DNA from 3 places in the Aquisalimonas sp. 2447 genome. Region 3 is predicted to be linked to each of the others. Evidence: predicted binding sites of a transcription regulator. Region 3 holds the regulator's gene; each other region holds the start of a gene.
What was found. The regulator FNR, encoded in region 3, switches genes on or off when oxygen is low (the NO sensors DNR and NnrR bind a similar motif). The targets are predictions, from matches to a motif close to TTGATNTANATCAA.
Positions count from the first base shown of each region.

Region 1: KU884_RS11570 (nitrate/nitrite transporter) is a predicted target of FNR. The motif match lies at 3,773-3,786, and genes of this name have one in related genera.
Region 2: KU884_RS04095 (cytochrome ubiquinol oxidase subunit I) is a predicted target of FNR. The motif match lies at 3,844-3,857, and genes of this name have one in related genera.

Region 1 covers NZ_CP050695.1:2,463,537-2,469,650, reverse strand. The annotation lists gene KU884_RS11590 (SDR family NAD(P)-dependent oxidoreductase) at 1-473, opposite strand, end outside; gene KU884_RS11585 (SirB2 family protein) at 722-1,111, opposite strand; gene narL (two-component system response regulator NarL) at 1,121-1,759, opposite strand; gene KU884_RS11575 (HAMP domain-containing protein) at 1,756-3,621, opposite strand; gene KU884_RS11570 (nitrate/nitrite transporter) at 3,861-5,150, shown strand; gene KU884_RS11565 (hypothetical protein) at 5,217-5,522, shown strand; gene KU884_RS11560 (IS1595 family transposase) at 5,612-6,114, shown strand, end outside.
Region 2 covers NZ_CP050695.1:886,081-892,194, forward strand. The annotation lists gene dksA (RNA polymerase-binding protein DksA) at 28-393, opposite strand; gene KU884_RS04080 (YdiU family protein) at 492-2,003, opposite strand; gene KU884_RS04085 (MarR family winged helix-turn-helix transcriptional regulator) at 2,094-2,675, shown strand; gene KU884_RS04090 (FAD-dependent oxidoreductase) at 3,080-3,685, shown strand; gene KU884_RS04095 (cytochrome ubiquinol oxidase subunit I) at 3,946-5,361, shown strand; gene cydB (cytochrome d ubiquinol oxidase subunit II) at 5,367-6,114, shown strand, end outside.
Region 3 covers NZ_CP050695.1:2,253,557-2,259,670, forward strand. The annotation lists gene KU884_RS10630 (carboxymuconolactone decarboxylase family protein) at 1-302, opposite strand, end outside; gene mobB (molybdopterin-guanine dinucleotide biosynthesis protein B) at 424-1,005, shown strand; gene KU884_RS10640 (Crp/Fnr family transcriptional regulator) at 998-1,678, shown strand; gene fnr (fumarate/nitrate reduction transcriptional regulator Fnr) at 1,798-2,586, shown strand; gene KU884_RS10650 (peptidase U32 family protein) at 2,665-3,663, shown strand; gene KU884_RS10655 (U32 family peptidase) at 3,675-4,580, shown strand; gene KU884_RS10660 (SCP2 domain-containing protein) at 4,558-5,052, opposite strand; gene KU884_RS10665 (NfeD family protein) at 5,208-5,627, shown strand; gene KU884_RS10670 (serine hydrolase) at 5,614-6,114, shown strand, end outside.

The DNA.
Region 1 (6,114 bases), 210 kb from region 3:
ATGTAGTGGCTCATGGCGGCCTTGATCGCGCCGTAGGCGGCCATGGGCGGGACGCCAACCAGCCCGGCGATGGAGCTGATGTAGACCAGTGATGGTTGGTCGGACTGCAGCAGATGCGGGAGTACCGTGTCCACCTCGGCCACGGTGCCGAGGATGTCCGTGTTCACCATCTGCTCCCAGTCACTGGTCATGGCGCTGACGTTGGGAATGAAGATGTCCAGGCCGCCGAATTCGCCCACGGCGGTCTCCACCCAGGCGGCGAAGGCGGCGTGGTTGCTGACGTCCAGCGCACGGCCGATGGCGCGGCCCGGCAGCGGCTCCAGGTGGGCCAGCATGGCGTCGACCTTGTCCTGGCTGCGGGAGCAGATGGCGACATCACACCCTTCGCGCGCCAGCGTCTCCGCGATGGCGGCACCGATGCCTGCGGTGCTGCCGGTGATCAGGGCCTTGCGGCCGGTGAGTCCGAGGTCCATGGGGGTGTCTCCGTTGTTGGTTGGTGGTGGAGGTGTATCAAGATGCACTCTGTGTTGGTCGTCGAGGGCATTGCAGGGCGGCCCTTCAGCTCGGCCGAGGACCGTAGGGCGGACCTTCAGGTCCGCCGTGCAAGACATGCAGGCCAAGGTGGCTCATCGAAGCCCATCGGCGGACCTGAAGGTCCGCCCTACGATGGCTACGATGGCGCCATGGTCCCCGCCTTGTGCCGCGATGCCTGGTCGCCACCTCAGCCGATCAGGGGCAGCACCTGCTTGGTCACCGCCACCAGCATGATGTAGGCGAACACCATCAGCGCGGCGACCCAGGCCACCACGCGGATGCCCATGGTCCGTCCGCGTTTCAGCGCGATCATGCCCAGGGCGATGTAGATCACCAGCCCCACCACCTTGGCGGTCACCCAGCCATGGACGAAGGGGTACTGGGCGATGATCCAGGCAAGCAGCAGGGCACTGACCAGCAGTACCGTGTCGATGACGTGCGGCACGATACGCACCCACGCCCGCTGCAGCATGCCCGATCCCGCCATCATCCAGATGCCCCGCAGGATGAACAGGGCAACGCTGAGGATGGCGCTGCCCTGGTGCACATGCTTGATCAGGGTGTAGTACTCGGCCATGGAGCACTCCTATCTGAATCCTTTCTCGACGGCCCAAACGGCCGCCTCGACCCGGGAGCGGAAGTTCATCTTCTTGAGCAGGTTCTTGACGTGCACCTTGGTGGTGCCCTCGGTGATGCCCAGGTTGCGGGCAATGGTCTTGTTGCTCTCGCCCCGCGCCAGGTGGCGCAGGATTTCCCGCTCCCGTGCGGTGAGCGTGTCCAGGTTGCTCTCGGAGGTGGGGCGGTCCCTGGTCAGGGCACGGGCGAGGCTGGATGTGAGCGTGTCGCTGATCACCACTTCCCCTTGGGCAGCGCGCTGAAGCTGCGCCACCAGGGCCTCGGGTTCCATGTCCTTGAGCAGGTAGCCATTGGCCCCCGCGCGTAGCGAGTTGGTGATGTCCTCATCGCTGTCGGAGACGGTGAGCACCACGACGCAAGCTTCGCTGCCCTGGTCGCGCAGCGCGCGCAGCGTCTCGACCCCGGTCATGCCCTCCATGTTCAGGTCCAGCAGGATCAGGTCGGGGTCGAGTTCCTGCGCGAGTTGCAGGCCTTCGCTGCCGTCGCTGGCCTCACCGACGGGTTCGAGGTCGTTCTCCAGCTCCAGCAGTTGCATCACTCCGCGCCGCAGAAGCGGGTGGTCGTCGATAATCAGAACTCGGGTTGTCATACGACGGACTCCGTCACCGTGTCATCGCGCGCCGGGAAACGCACCTCGAGATGTGTGCCCTTGGGCTCCCGCCGGGACACGTTCAGCGTCCCGCCCAGACTGTTTGCTCGTTCCGTCATGATTCGTATGCCGTAGTGGTGCGGGCGCTCTTGCCTGTCTGCGATGCCGATGCCGTCGTCGTCCACGCTGAGCGTGACCCAGCCATCCTCACTGCCGCAGAGATGGACCCAGGCATGCGCGGCGCGGGCGTGATTGACCACGTTGGCCAGGGCTTCCCTGGCGATGTGCAGCACATGGATCTCGGCATTGGAGTCAAGGTTCAGTCCCGTGTCGAGCCGTTCAATGCGGATATCGGTCCCCTCGCTCCGGCGTCGGTACTCTTCCGCGGCCGCGTGCAGTGCGGCGGCGAGTCCCGGTTCATTCATCTTTAGTCGGAACGTTGTCAGGAGCTCGCGAAGGTGACCATAGGCGGTGTTGAGTCCCTCGCGCAACTCTGTTACCGCGGAGGTGGTAGTCGCGCTGGTGGCCTGATCCCGCAGGCCCGCGTCCAGTCGCGCGACCTGGATTTTCAGGTAGGACAGGGACTGGGCCAGGGAATCGTGCAGCTCCCGGGCGATCACTGAACGCTCTTCCAGCAGCGCCAGCCGGCGCTGGCGGCGTGCTTCCCGGGCCAGGCCGATGGCAACGGCAATCTTCTCTGCCACGGCGTCGGCGAGGCGGAACTTCCACTGCTCCGGCACCGTGCCGGACGTGAATTCCAGCAGCATGACCCCGTACTGTTCACTCCGGTGTTCCAGCGGAATGGTGGCAAGACCATCGCCGATGCCGCCGCGTATCCGGGCAACATTGCCGTCCAGGCAGTGGCTGCAGTCCGGGGCGCGGCAGAAGGCGGGCTCGTAGCCCGCCACGGAGCTGATTGTATGGCGAGCAGAGCTCTCGTCGGGATCGGCGATGCATGCCGTGATGAGACGGATGTCGGTGACCCGGCTGAGATGCTGCAGAATGGGGCGGACGGTCTCTTCGTTCAGCTGCCCCGGGGTGAGCGTGCGCGCGGCGTCGTAGAGCAGCTGCAAGGCCTCGTTGCTGCGGCGCAACTCGCGGGTCTTGATCTCCACCTGTCGCTCCAGCCCCGCATGTAGTGTCTCCAGGTCGGCGGCCATGGTGTTGAAACTCCGCCCCAGCAGGCCGATCTCGTCGCGGCGGGTATGCTGCACACGGCCGGTGAAATCACCCTGGCGTACGCGTTCCGCCATCCCCATCAGCTCGGCCAGGGGCCGCGTGATGCCGCTGTGAATCAGGTACACCGCGGTGAGCGCCAGCGTCAGCGCAAGCACCACCGCCGCCGCCTGGCTGAGGCGCAACCACTGGATGCGCTGCTCGGCCTGCCGCTGCAGGGCAGCGACCATGGTGTCCACCGCCGTGACGAAGTTGTGGACCTCATCGAGATAGAGTGCACCGCCGACGTCACCCTCGTCGTCGATGACCAGCTGGAGATCCGGGGCGAGGGTGTCCTCCCAGGTCTGGCGCACCTCCCGGTAGTGGCGGCCCGGTGCCGCCCCTGCCGCCTCCGTGGTCTTGGTCAGCGCCGGGGCGTTCAGGATCGCGTCGAACTCTTCCCTTGCCACGCTCACCTCGGTCACGGGGGCCTCGCCCTGGAGCAGCGCCGCAATGCGGTAGGACTGCATGCGCAGTGAGCCGGCCTTGTTGATGGCGGCGGCGTCATCCTGCGCCGTCTCCGCGATGTAGATGGATGCCCCCATGCTGAACAGAGCTAGCACCGTCATGGCGAGCAGAATCAGCCCGAGCCGCACGCGCAGGGACCGGGGGCGGTCCTTGTGTGTTTTCCGCGGTTTCAGGGGCATACCTCTAATGAGTCACGAAACGGCGGTAAGGCATAAAGGAAATACCTCGCAGGGACTATCAGCAACCGGAAAACAGTCACTTAGGATTCGGTTCGAGTTAATTAATAAGATATATGTGCATGATTATGCACGATTTTGCGGGATCAATTATTTGATCGCGATCAAGACTTTCATCTGTTTGTATCCATAACGTTGCCACCCGATCGTGCCGCCGGCAAACCACAATGGCAGGGGAGTCTATGGCCACCCAGCGATTCAAACAGTACTCCGTCCTTTCCATGAACACCTTCGCGTTCACGATGATGTTCATGGTCTGGACCATGTTCGGCGAGATCGGGGTGCCGATCCAGGAAGAGCTGGGCCTGACCAACACCCAGTTCGGCATTCTCACCTCGCTGCCGATCCTCACCGGCTCCCTGGTCCGGCTGCCCCTGGGCGCCTGGGCGGACAAGTACGGCGGCCGGCCGGTGTTCTTCATCCTCATGTTGTGCGTGCTGCCCGCAGTGTGGCTGGTGCAGTTCGCCACGGAGTACTGGCAGCTGCTCATCATCGGTGCCTTCGTGGGGCTGGCCGGGGGTTCGTTCTCCGTGGGTATTTCCTACACGGCCAAGTGGTTCGAGCGCGGCAAGCAGGGCCTGGCCATGGGCATTTTCGGCGCGGGTAACGCCGGCGCCGCGGTGACCAAGTACCTGGCGCCCACCATCATTGTGGTGCTGAGCTGGCAGGCGGTCGCCAATATCTACGCCGCCATCGTCGCCATTACTGCCATCCTGTTCTGGTTTTTCACCTACACCGAGCCTCAGCTCAAGGATCCGAACAAGAAGGCGCCGACGCTTCGCGAGCAGGTCAAAGTGCTGAACGACCCCAAGGTGTGGAAGTACTGCCAGTACTACTCCGTGGTGTTCGGCGGCTACGTGGGCGTGTCCCTGTACCTCACTCGCTACTACATGCTGGAGTACGGCGTCGGCATCCAGCTCGCCGCGCTCATCGCCACCATTTTCGTGCTGCCCTCGGGGGTGATCCGCGCCTTCGGCGGCTATCTCTCCGACCGGTTCGGTGCGCACACCGTGACCTGGGTGTGCATGTGGGCGAGCCTGGTCAGTTTCTTCTTCATGTCCTACCCGCCCACGGAGTACACCATCCAGCAGATGGGTGGCGAGACGCTGACCTTCACCCTGTCCATGCCGGTGTGGCTGTTCACCACGCTGCTGTTCATCGTCGGCATCGCCTGGGGCATCGGCAAGGCATCGGTGTTCAAGTACCTCTCCGACGAATACGACCACAACCTGGGCCTGGTGTCCGGCATGGTGGGCCTGTTCGGGGGTCTTGGTGGCTTCCTGCTGCCGCCGATGTTCGGCGCGCTGATCGATTTCACCGGCGTGACCACCAGTATCTGGATGCTGTGCTTCGGCTTCACCCTGGTGTCCGTGGTCTGGATGTGGTGGACGGAGCGGCGCCAGCCGGTGCTCACGCGGGACGTCTACCACCAGCCCACCGTGCGCAACGAGGCCGCCGGGCAGGACAACTGATCACTTGCATTGCCGGGGCCGGCCGTCCCGGCGTACCGCCACAGCGGCAAAAGGAGGCATGAAACCGTGGCTTGGAATCGAGACATCGAGCACTGGAATCCCGAGGACACGGAGTTCTGGGAGCGTGAGGGCAAGAAGGTTGCCTATCGCAACCTGTGGATCTCCATCCCTAATCTGTTGATGGGCTTCGCAGTCTGGATGATGTGGGGGATGATCACCGTGCAGATGATGAACATCGGCTTCCCGTTCTCCGAACGGGAGATGTTCACCATCACGGCCATTGCCGGCTTCACCGGTGCCACCCTCCGAATTCCGGCCTCGTTCTTCATCCGCATCGCCGGGGGGCGGAATACCATCTTCTTTCCTGATTAGCAACGACCGTCAGCTTGCGCTTGCTGGCGCGGCCACCGGGGGTGTATATACTGGTTATAATTACAGTATTCATGCCGGAGGCACGCCCCATGCCCATGAACCGCATCCAGTTCCAGCCCGGTCTGTCGTTGACCGCGTTCTTCCGCCACTACGGCGAGGAGGCCCAGTGCGCCGCGGCACTGGAGCAGGCCCGCTGGCCGCACGGCTTCCGCTGCCCTCGCTGTAACGGGCACGAGCACAGCCGCGTGCACGGACGCACCCACCCGCTGTTCCAATGCCGCAGTTGCCGACACCAGACCTCGCTGATCGCCGGCACGGTCATGCAGGGCACCAAGCTGCCCTTGACGGTGTGGTTTCTCGCCATCTACCTGCTCAGCCAGGCGAAGACGGGGCTGTCGGCGCTTGCGCTCGCACGCCAGCTCGGCGTGAGCTACCCCACCGCCTGGCTGATCCACCACAAGCTCATGGGGGCGATGGCCGAGCGCGAGGACAGGTACGTGCTCGCCGGTGACGTCCAGGTCGATGACGCCTACCTCGGCGGCGAGCGCAGCGGTGGCAAGGTCGGGCGCGGTTCCGAGAACAAATGCGCCTT
Region 2 (6,114 bases), 1.4 Mb from region 3:
TGCGCTATCACCCGAGTCAGGAACGTGTCACCGCGACCTTACGTACGCCTTCTCGATTTGTTCGCGGATCTCCTTGCCTTCGACACTGAGCGTCGCGGTGGGCCTGGCCTTCAATCGCTCCAGACCAATGGGTTCGCCAGTTTCCTCACACCACCCGTACTCGTCACGATCGATCCGCAGCAACGCGGCGCGAATCTTCTCCAGTTGACGCCGATCGCGATCACGTAATCGAAGCTCCAGGGCGCGCTGCTCGTTGATCTGAGCTTGATCCACTTCTTCCGGGAGACTTTCCTGTTCCCGCAGCGCCTGCACACTCCTGTCAATTCTTGCCATGATTTCGCGACGCTCGTGCTCCAGGATTGCCCGGAAGAACGCCTTGTGTTCCGGCCCCATGTACCCCGCGTCCGCGCTGGGCGGATCAGGCAGGCCAGTCTCGCTGTCACTCTGCTCTGAAGGACGCATGCTGTTCCCCCGTTAAACCTGGCTCGCGTTCAAGTGCCGCAGAAGGTGCGCAACACGCGCTCGCTCGCTCGCGGTGGGCGCGCACCGGGAGCGTTCTCCGGATGATCCGTGAACGGCTGAGTCACATTCGAGAGAAGCTCACGGAACGGCGCCAGGTCGCCGTGGCGCTCAGCCGCCCGGATGGCAGCATGCACCGCATGGTTTCGCGGAATGACAGCGGGATTGACCCGGTGCATGGCACGCATGCGCTCGGTGCTGCGCCCACGATCCTGCTGCAGGCGTTCCAGCCAGCGTGTGTACCACTGCTGCCAGCCATCCGGGTCACTGAACAGGGCCCGAACCGGCGAATCCAGGTTCGGCTCGACAGCAGTGTCACTCAGACGTCGGAAGAAACACGTGTAATCCACCTGCTGGCGCTCCAGAAGCGCGAGCAGTTCATCCACCAGTACAGCGTCGTCAGGATGCTCGCTGAAAAGGCCAAGCTTGCGGCGCATGCCCTGCAGGCGATCACGTTCATAGAGCGCTGGGAAAGAGCCGACGACGTCCTGCGCCTGTTCGATGGCTGCGTCCTGATCGTCATCGAGTAGCGGCAGCAGGGTCTCGGCAAGACGCATCAAATTCCATTGCGCCACGGCCGGCTGATTCTCGTAGCGATAGCGACCACCCTGATCGATGAAGCTGAAACAGGCGCCGGCCTCGTAGTGATCAAGAAACGCACAGGGGCCGTAGTCCAGCGTCTCGCCGATCAGCGTGGTGTTGTCGGTGTTCATCACGCCATGGATGAACCCGATATTCATCCACAGAGAGACCAACGCCGCCTGCCGGCGCACCACTTCACGCAGAAGCGCGACATACCTGTTTTCGCCGTCGTCTCCGACCAGCCCGTGCCGGTCAATCACGTAATCCGCCAGAATCCGTATGGCCTCGACATCCCCACGCACCGCGAAGTACTCGAAGGTGCCAACACGGACGTGGCTCTGTGCCACCCGGGTGATGACCGCACCGGGGAGGTGCGTCTCGCGCTGCACGCTCTCACCCGTGCTGACCAGCGCCAGGGCACGGCTGGTGGGCACGCCCATGGCATGCATGGCTTCGCTGACCAGGTACTCCCGCATCGCAGGCCCGATCGGACAGCGACCGTCGCCACCGCGGGAGAAAGGCGTGGTGCCCGAGCCCTTGAGCTGAATGTCCCGGCGAACACCGTTGCGATCGACGACTTCGCCGAGCAACAGGGCGCGCCCATCCCCTAGCTGAGGAACAAGGTTACAGAATTGGTGGCCGGCGTAGGCCAGCGCGATAGGCTCTGCACCCTGCGGGAGCTGCCAACCGCTGAAGATCCCGGTGATCCGGGCACGCTCCAGATCAGGCAGCCCCAGTTCCGTGGCCAGCCCACGATTGAACCGCACCGTTGCCGGCGCCGCCGGCGATGCCGGCTGACAGCGGGCGTAGAAGCGCTCGGGCAGCCGCGCATAGGTATTGTCGAACCGCAGCCGCACCGGCTCTTGCTCGGGAGCGGCGATCGAGGGTTCGTGTGCGCTCATGATGCATGGATCCTGTCTTTTGATTTCGTTTCGACATTACCAAAGGCATAGACTGGTTTCAATTCGGTAGTGTTTCGCTATCATATGGACATGAGCGACAACACGTCTGAACTCACAGCAGATCTGATCATCCACGCGGCCAATCTTGCCTCGGGCAGCCACCGCGCCCCGTCGCTTTCCGCTGCCCAATGGGCGGCGCTGCGCTTCTTCGCCCGCGCCAATGATTTCTCGCGTACGCCGTCCGCGTTCGCGAGCTACCACGGCACCACCCGCGGCACTGCGTCACAGACCGTGAAATCCCTGGTGCAGAAAGGCTATCTGCGACGCGAACACAGCACCGCAGACGGACGAAGGAAGGAGCTGCACTTGACCACCGAGGGAGAGCAGGCGCTCATGGGAGACCCTGCCGACGCTCTGGTTCGCGCCATCGACATGCTTCCCCCGGCAAAGCGGCGAGCCCTAGAAGACGTGATGCGACGTATCACCGCGCATGTGGACACCCAGTGCGGCGAGCCGACGTTCGGTGTCTGCGCCGACTGTGGGTATCGTGATGACAGGGGAAGCCAAGGTGCTGTCTGCCGGGTGACGGGGGAACCCGTAGGCCGATCGGACGCGCAACAGTTGTGCTACGCCTTCACCCCAGACAGTGCCCTGCCAGACACGCAGGTCTAGCGCCGCTAGACGGGCTATCGATTAGTCTGGACCGTGGATTCGAACTTGCAGCGGCTCTTCGACAGGGGGCACCACGACGTGTTGATGGCGCGTTGCACCCGCCACCTGTCAGCGTAGATCACTCCTGGAAGGCATTCCGGGTTTCCTACCTCTTTCCTGCCTGCTCCCGGGCTGTATGCGAGTGTCGCGACAGGCCGACGTCCCGGATGGCGACGGACGCGCTCCGGGGGCGTCACGTATTGGCCGGAACAGCCGGCATTCGAGTACGTGACCCGGGGACGGCTGCGGTGCGGCGTCACGTCGAGGCCTTAGAACGTCTGCAGGACAACCTGAGTTCTCGGTATCCTCTGGCCCGAAAGCGGCAAGATAGCCCCTATACACCTTGGACGGGACACCGCGGAGCGATGTCGAGCAGAAAACGGATCATTGTCGTCGGGGCGGGGATCGCTGGCCTTGCCGCGGCCAAGGAGTTGCAGGCTCACGGTCATGAGGTCCTTGTGCTGGAAGCGCGTGATCGCATCGGCGGTCGAATATGGACGAGTCATTATTGGCCGGACATGCCCGTGGATCTGGGCGCGACATGGATCCATGGCATCGAAGGGAATGCCATCACTGCGCTCGCGGACGACCTCCAGGCAGAACGCTTGCGGACGAGTGCGGACAGAACAACGACGTTCAATGCGGCTGGCGCCGTGATCACCGACGCCGAGGAAGTACTGCTCGAGGAAATCACGATCGAGGTGGACCGTCTGGTGGAGCGCGCTCAGGACCGGGACCCGGACGTGTCAGTACGGGACGCGATTCGGCCGCTTGAGGAAAGGCTCGCGCCCTCGAGGGCATCGAGTCAGTTACTTGGTCTTTTGTTAAACAGTTCCATCGAGCACGAATATTGCCCGAGTCTGAACCAGCTGTCGGCACACTGGTTCGACACCGGCGGAGAGTTCGCCGGCGAAGACGCTTTTTTTGTCCATGGCCTTGAGGTGATTACGGAGTTCCTTCGCGTAACGTAGGAGGTTCTCTCCGCAATTCACCCGTAACATTACACTTCAAGGCATTAAGACGGTCGAGGTCCCGGGAAGAGCCTATCTCCCTGCGCAGCCATGAGCGCGACGCCCCAGCTCCGAGAATATCAACCAGCTGGGGCACGGCCCTTCGCACGGTGATGACTTTGACCCAAGTCAATATCGTCTGGTGATTCCACTGGTACTATAACTTAGGATATAGTAGACAGTCCTGTCTTGGCGTCCGTTTCATACCATAGGTGGCCATTATGGAACTTGATCCGCTGCTGCTCTCCCGTGTGCAGTTCGCGTTTGTAGTGTCCTTCCACGCAATCTTCCCGGTTTTTACTATTGGCTTGGCAGCCTACATCGCCACGCTTGAAGGGTTGTTCTACCGAACCTCGAATCCTGTCTACGCAACTCTGTCACGCTTCTGGACCAAGGTCTTCGCCGTAGTCTTCGGCATGGGCGTGGTGTCGGGCATCGTCATGGCCTTTCAGTTCGGCTCGAACTGGAGCGCGTTCTCTTATATTTCGGCCAACTTCCTCGGCCCGGTGCTCAGTTATGAGGTGGTGACCGCGTTCTTCCTGGAGGCCACCTTCCTCGGGGTGCTACTGTTCGGCCGCGATAAGGTGCCGAAGGGCGTTCACCTCTTCGCCGCCTGCATGGTGGCGGTGGGCACGTTCATCTCATCGTTCTGGATTCTATCGGCCAACAGCTGGATGCAGACGCCGGCCGGAGTTGAAATGCGCGACGGCTTGTTGCACGTCACGTCGTGGGCAGAGGCCATCTTCAACCCGTCACTCTGGCCGCGGTTCTTCCATATGGCACTGGCCTCATTCCTCACCGCGGGATTCGTTGTCGCCGGTGTCAGTGCCTGGTATCTGCTCCGGCGCCGCGCTCCTGAGCTGAATCGGAAGGCGCTTGGGATGACGGTTGTGCTCCTCGCCATCATTGCTCCGGCGCAGCTTCTGGTTGGGGACTGGCACGGACTCAACTCCTTCGAGCACCAGCCTGCCAAGGTCGCAGCCATGGAGGGAGCCTGGGAGACGAAGGAGGGCGCCCCGCTGATCCTGTTCGCGATCCCGGATGCGGCCAACGAGACCAACCACTGGGAAGTGGCTATTCCTAACATGGCCAGTCTTATCCTCACTCACGATCTCCAGGGAGAAGTCCCCGGGCTGAAGGAGTGGCCTGCCGAGGATCGACCGCCGGTAGGGATCGTGTTCTGGAGCTTCCGGGTGATGGTCGCCATCGGACTGTTGATGATCGCCGTCGCCGCCGTGGCGCTGGTGCAGAGGCTGCGCGGACGCCTGTTCGAGTCCACACGGCTGCTGCGCGTGTTCACCTGGATGATTCCGCTGCCGTTCGTTGCGGTGCTGGCGGGCTGGTTCGTCACTGATATTGGCCGTCAGCCATACATCGTCTATGGGGTCATGCGCACTGCCGAGGGTGTGACTCCCTCGCTCACCGGCGGCATGGCCCTGTTCACCTTGGTGGGGTTCATCCTGGTCTATGCGGTGATCTTCGCGGCGGGGCTTTACTACCTGGTGCGTCTTATCCAGGCCGGACCGGAGTCCCTGGAGGCCGCGCCAGTTCAGAGCGAGGGCCGGCCGAAGCGTCCGTTCTCGGCGGTGGGAACACCCCTCAATGACAACCCGGTCACCGGTGGCGAGCGAGGTTAATCGACATGGAACTGCTTGATCTGACGCTGATCTGGATTCTGATCATCGGCTTCGGCGTGTTCATGTACGTGCTCATGGACGGCTTCGATCTGGGCGTGGGGATTCTCTTCCCTTTCGCCCCCGATGAAGCCTCACGCGACGCGATGATGAACTCCGTGGCGCCGGTCTGGGACGGCAATGAAACCTGGCTGATCCTCGGTGGAGCGGGGCTTCTCGCAGCCTTTCCGCTGGTCTACGCCGTGTTCCTGCCTGCGCTCTACATCGGTGTATTCCTGCTTCTGGCGGGCCTGATCTTCCGCGGTGTCGCCTTCGAGTTTCGGTTCAAGGCCAACCGGTCACGCTACCTATGGAACTGGTCCTTCTTTGGTGGCTCGCTGGTAGCGACATTCGCCCAAGGTGCCGTGGTGGGCGCTTACATCCAGGGCTTCGAGACCTATGGCTTCACCTACGTCGGTGGGCCGCTAGACTGGCTGACCCCGTTCACCGTGATGACGGGCTTGGCCTTGGTGTGTGGGTATACGCTCCTCGGCGCCACCTGGCTGGTGCTCAAGACCGAAGGTCCGCTGCAGGACTGGGCCTATGCGGTGGCCAGGCGCATGTTGCTCGCTGTGATGGTGTTCTTCGTCATCATCAGTATCTGGACACCCTTGGCCGAGGTCCGAGTCATGGAGCGCTGGTTCGGGAATCTGGAGTGGCTCTGGGTATTCCCTCTCGTGACAGTGGGCGCGGCCTACTGGCTCTGGCAGGCCATCG
Region 3 (6,114 bases):
ATGTCCTCCACCCAGGTCAACGCCGCCACCGAGGACGGGAAACCGATGGTGGTCATGCCCAGCAGGGCGACCTGGCGGATCTCGTCGCCGGTGAAGCCCTCATCCAGGGCACGACGGGCGTGGGAGTGAGTCGCCCCCTCGCTGCCCAGGGCGATGGCCATGGCCAGCTTCACCAGGCGTCGATCGCGTTCATCCAGCGGGCCAGCTTCGGAACATGCCCGGCCGAGACGTCCGTACGCCTCCCAGATCTCGGGATATTCTTCGGCGATTTCGCCTGCGCCGGAGGGAAGTTCTTCGGCCATCACTGTTGTCCTCGTCAAACGCTGCCGCCGGGGCGGTAAACTCGTACTGTAACGACAGATGCACCGGGACGGAGCATCCGTGTAAGGTATCGCCAACACAGTGTGAGCCAAGCGGACGACCATGACCAGCACGGTTTCGGAAACCTGTCAGTATCCCCATCAGGCCCTCTGGCCGGACACCGCGCAACGTCCCCTGCTGGGATTCGCTGCCTGGAGCGGCACCGGCAAGACGACCCTGCTGAAGGCGGTGATCCCACTGCTGCGCCAGGCCGGGATCCGTTTGGCACTGATCAAGCATGCCCATCACGAGTTCGATGTAGACACCCCGGGCAAGGACAGCCATACCCTGCGCAAGGCCGGTGCCGACCAGGTGCTGATCACGTCGGGACGTCGATGGGCATTGATGCAGGAGCGCCCGCAGGGCCGTGACCCGCGTCTGGCGGAAGAGCTCGCCCGACTGGATCAAAGCAGTGTCGACCTGATTCTCATCGAAGGGTTCCGCCATGAGCGGTTCCCCAAGATTGAACTCATCCGGGATCCGGGTGGCGATCGACCACCCCTGTTTCTCCAGGACGACTCCATCGTCGCGGTTGCCGCGCCGGATCAACTACCACTGGAGTGTCCCCTGCCCCGGCTCCCTCTGGATGGCCCGGAGGCCGTCGCCCGCTTCATTCTCGACCGGATCGTGACTCCCGATGACTGACCAGGATCCTCGAGCAACGCTCAAGAACAACGCGCTTTTCAGTTCCCTGGAGGAATCGGTGCGGGACAATCTCGCCGAACGCTCCCGCAGGATTACGCTCCGCGCCGGCGAGATCCTTTTCCATGCCGGTGACACCGCCGAGCAGTTCTTCGTGGTGGAGTCCGGCCTGATCAAGCTTTCGCGGAGCAACCCGGACGGCCAGGAGAAGGTCATCCACCTGGTGCGAGCGGGGGAGTCCTTCGCCGAGGCAGTCATGTTCATGGATGCCAAGCGCTTCCCGGTCACGGCAGAGGCCCTGGAGGCGAGTCGCCTGGTGGGCATACCCAGCGACGACTATCGCAGCGTACTCAAGGACAGCCCGGAGACGTGCATGCGACTGTTGGCCGATCTGAGTATGCGGCTGCGCAACCGGCTTGACGACATCGATCAGCTGACGCTGCAGCAATCCCGGCCCCGGGTGGTCCGTTACCTTCTGGTGCAGGGCTCCGGCCAGCTACAGGCCGGCGAAGAGGTTCAGCTGCCGGCACCCAAACATGTGGTGGCCTCACGCCTGTCCATGACACCGGAGACCCTTTCACGAATACTTCACGAGTTGAGCGCCAGCGGCCTGATCGGCGTCGAGCGACGCCGTGTCACCCTCATTGACCCGGAGGGGCTACGCGCGCTGACATGATCCATGGCAATGCACCACTCTGGAACACTCGGGTCACTACCGCGTGACTGCTATACTCTCGACCGGAGTCCTACCCCAACAGTAATAAAATTGTCCGGGGCGGCAAGGAGCAACGCGAGATGGCTCAACAAAAAGCGAACGCGGTTCACCTGCGGCAAATTCGCGAAGCGTGTCGAACCTGCAGCCTCAGCGACCTGTGTCTGCCGGTGGCCCTGGACAGTCCGGACGTGGACGCTCTGGACAACATCGTCCAGCGACGCCGTCCGCTCTCCCGGGGTGACGTGCTCTATCGTGCCGGTGGCGACTTTGAAGCACTATACGCCGTGCGCACCGGTGCGCTGAAAAGCATGTCAGTGTCCGAAGACGGCGAGGAGCAGATCACTGCCTTCCATCTGCCCGGAGAACTGCTGGGCCTGGATGCCATCAGTTTCGGCACCCATCCGTCCACGGCCTGCGCCCTGGAAACCACAAGCATCTGCGAGATCCCCTTCCAGGCACTCGAGAGCCTGTCCGAGGACATCCCGGGCCTGCAGCGCCAGCTCCTGCGCATCATGAGCAAGGAGATTTTCAGCGAACAGGAAATGCTGCACGCCCTCGCTCGACGCACCGCGGAGCAGCGGCTGGCAATCCTGCTGATCAGCCTCTCCGATCGCTTCTCCCAGCGTGGGCTTTCGGCAACGCGTTTCCGCCTGCCAATGTCCCGTCATGAGCTCAGCAACTACCTCGGCCTGGCCCCCGAGACCATGAGCCGTCTGTTTCGCCGCTTCGCCGACAACGGCTGGATCACTGCCGCGGGCAAGGAGATCACCCTGGAGGACCCCCAGGGACTGCGCGCGATGACCACCGGCGGCACTGCCACCATGCAGCGCGAGGTCGGCCGTGCCGGTGACCCCGGTCGGCTGAACTGAGCGCGTTGATCTGCATCAAGGCGCACGACCAGTCCGCTGCGCATCCTGCTCCCGCATCGTGTTGAGGGGGAGCACAACATGGAACTCGTCTGTCCGGCCGGCAACCCTGCCGCCCTGCGTGCGGCCATCGATAGCGGCGCCGACGCCGTCTACACCGGCCTCCAGGACGCCACCAACGCGCGCCATTTCCCGGGCCTGAACTTCAGCCCCCGGCAACTGGAGCGCGGCGTCCGCGACGCGCGGCAACGCGGAGTGCGGGTGTTCATGGCCATCAACACCTTTCCGCAGCCAGCCGGCTGGCGGCAGTGGACGGCAGCCGTGGACCGTGCCGCCGATCTCGACGTCGACGCGGTGATCCTGGCCGATACCGGCCTGCTGGATTACGCTGCCAGCCACCACCCCGGACTCCCTCGCCACCTCTCCGTCCAGGCCTCGGCGACGAGCCTGGAAGCGTTGCGCTTCTACCACGAATGTTTCGGCATCCGCCGCGCCGTTCTGCCGCGGGTGCTGTCCCTGGCACAGGTCCAGCAAATGGCGGCCGATTCACCGGTGGAACTGGAGGTGTTCGGCTTCGGCTCGCTGTGCATCATGGCAGAGGGGCGCTGTCTGCTGTCGTCCTATGCCACCGGCGAGTCCCCCAACTCCGCCGGCGCCTGTTCCCCGGCCGCCCACGTGCGCTGGGACGAGACCGCCGACGGCGTCCTCAGCTCGCGACTCAACGGTGTGCTCATCGACCGCTTCATGCCCGGTGAAAAGGCGGGCTACCCCACCCTGTGCAAGGGGCGCTTCAACGTCGAGGGGCAGACCCGGCACGCCCTGGAAGAACCCACCAGCCTCAACACCCTGGACCTTCTGCCGCAACTGCGTGCCGCCGGCGTCACCGCCATCAAACTGGAAGGCCGCCAGCGCAGCCCGGGGTACATCCGGCAGGTGGCCGCAGTGTGGCGGCGGGAGATCGATCGCTGCCTTGCCGGTGACCCAGGGGCGGGCCAGACCACCGACGGACAGCGGACCCTGACCGACCTCTCCGAAGGCAGCCAGACCACTCTCGGCGCCTATCACCGCCCCTGGCAGTAAGGAGCCCCGCCATGCAACCGCGCATCACCCTGGGACCGTGTCAGTACTTCTGGCCACGCGAGAGTGCCGAAGCATTCTACGCGGACATCGCCGACAGCCCCGTGGACGTGGTGTACCTGGGCGAGAGCGTCTGCCCGAAACGCCGCGAGCTCCGCCCTGACGACTGGATCGCCCTGGGCCGCGAGCTTGCGATCGCCGGCAAGGAGGTGGTGCTGTCCACGCTGACGTTGATCGAGGCGCGCTCGGAGATCGGCGTGGTACGCCGTGTCTGTGACAATGGGGAGTTCCTGGTGGAGGCCAACGACATGGCCGCGGTGCAGATCCTGCGCGAGCGCCGCCTGCCCTTCGTTGGTGGCCCGTTCCTGAACATCTACAACAGCCACACCCTGGCCCATCTCCAGCGTCAGGGCATGCAACGTTGGGTCATGCCGCTGGAGATGCAGGGACAGACCCTGACGGCCCTGCTGGACCACGCCGGACCGCAGCGACCGCAAACCGAGGTTTTTGCCTACGGCCGCATGCCCCTGGCCTGGTCCGCCCGCTGCTTCACCGCCCGCCATCACGACCTGCCCAAGGATCAGTGCGGCCTGCGCTGCATCGACGACCCGGACGGCCGCGCCATGCATACCCGCGAGGGCGAACGGTTTCTGACCATCAACGGCATTCAGACCCAGTCCGGCCGGGTTCTCAATCTCCTCCCCGCATGGCAGGAGCTGGCCGAGGCCGGTGCGGACCTGCTGCGAATCAGTCCCCGCCTGACGGGGACGCACGAACGCATCAATCGCCTGCATGCGGCGATCGGCAACCGCGCAACACCGGAACCCGACGGCGATAACGACGAGGACTGCATCGGTTACTGGTACGGCGAAGCCGGCATGGCGGCGCCGGGACAGCTCATGCGTGATAGCCCGAGCTGATGCCGGCGTTGGTGTCGTCGATAATACTCGCCGCCGCGCGGTCCAGGACCCGTTGAACGGGGCCGGGCAAGGCGGCGGGATCGATGGCATCCAGGAGATTCTTCACCTCCAGGCCCAGCGCAGTGTCCCCTTCCAGGCGCAACCGGCGCTGAAAGAACAACGTATCCGGATCCGTGCGCTGCGCCAGCACCAGCACCAGGTCCTCCAGTGCGGCACGCACGATCACCCGCGGCTCGTCCCCGGATGAGGCCGGGCACACCCGGGCGCCTGCCAAGGTAAAGCGCAATTCAACCTCAGGATCGCTCATCCGGACCACCAGGGCGCCCCCGGTCAGGCCCTCCAGGGCACCGTCCGCCAACGGGTCCGCCAGCAGGTGACTGGTTACCCGGGCAATGACAACTTCCAGGGGCGCCGACGGCAGATAGCGCAACGGCGCCAGCAGACGTGACGGTCGCGGCATGGGTAACTGCATGGGGTCTCTCTCCTCGCTGAGTGCTTTACCCGACGGTACCGAACCCCGTGACCGCGCGACTTGTCCTGAATCAAGCGGCACACCGAACCATCCCCCGGTTCCTGTATGCCGCCGGAGCCGGTACGCTTGGCGTCAGTCACGCCGCGGAGGTGAACGTGGATCTGGACCCCTGGAGCATCTGGCTTCTAATCTCACTGGTTCTGCTGGCCATCGAGATCATGCTCATGGGCGCCGCCGGTGGGTTGCTGCTGGCCTGGAGCCTCATGGCCTTTGCCGCCATGCTGGCGGCGCTGGGCGGCGCCGGCCTGACCATGCAGCTGGTCACCGCCGGGGTCGTCGGCCTGGTGGCCATGCCGGCGATGATCTGGATGTTCCGTCGCACCACCGAGGGCGTGGCGGGAGCCACCACCGTGAAGGCGCGAATCACCCGCCGTCACGGCAAGCTCGGCGTGGTGGTCCGGGGCGACTTCTTCGCCGCGGAGCACGCGGACGGGCGCGAGCTCCATGAAGGAGAAGAAGTCATTGTCCAGGACTACAAGGGGCTCACCGCCCTGGTCCGTCATGCGGAGCCGTAATCCGTTCCGCCTGCGCCCGGGCTCCATGGCACTGCTGTTACTCATCGCCGCCGCCCTCCTCGCCGTCGCCTGGTGGGCCCCCACAGCCCACGATTTTGCCAGGGTGGCCACCGGCTTCGGTGCCAAGCAGATGTGCTCCGGGGTGTTCGTCTCCGGGCGAGAGCCCGAGCAGGTGCGATCCTCGGACATGGCCGACCTGCCCGCCATCGTGAGCACCTCGGTGGACCGGAACGCCGGCAGCGCCACGGCACGGATCGGCCCGGTCCATCGGGAGGCGCGTCACCGGGACGGGCTGGGCTGCAGCCTGGTATTCAATGGGGAGAATACCGCGGCACTACCGACTCCGCCTGCGCGGGAGGAGGAATCGCCGGAACCACTTGCCGAGGCCAATGCCGACGACCCGCGTCGCCTCGCCCTCGCGCCGCTGGTGGCCGCCGCCTTCGGCGAACCGGATGCCGACATGCGGCGCGGCACCCGGGCGGTGATC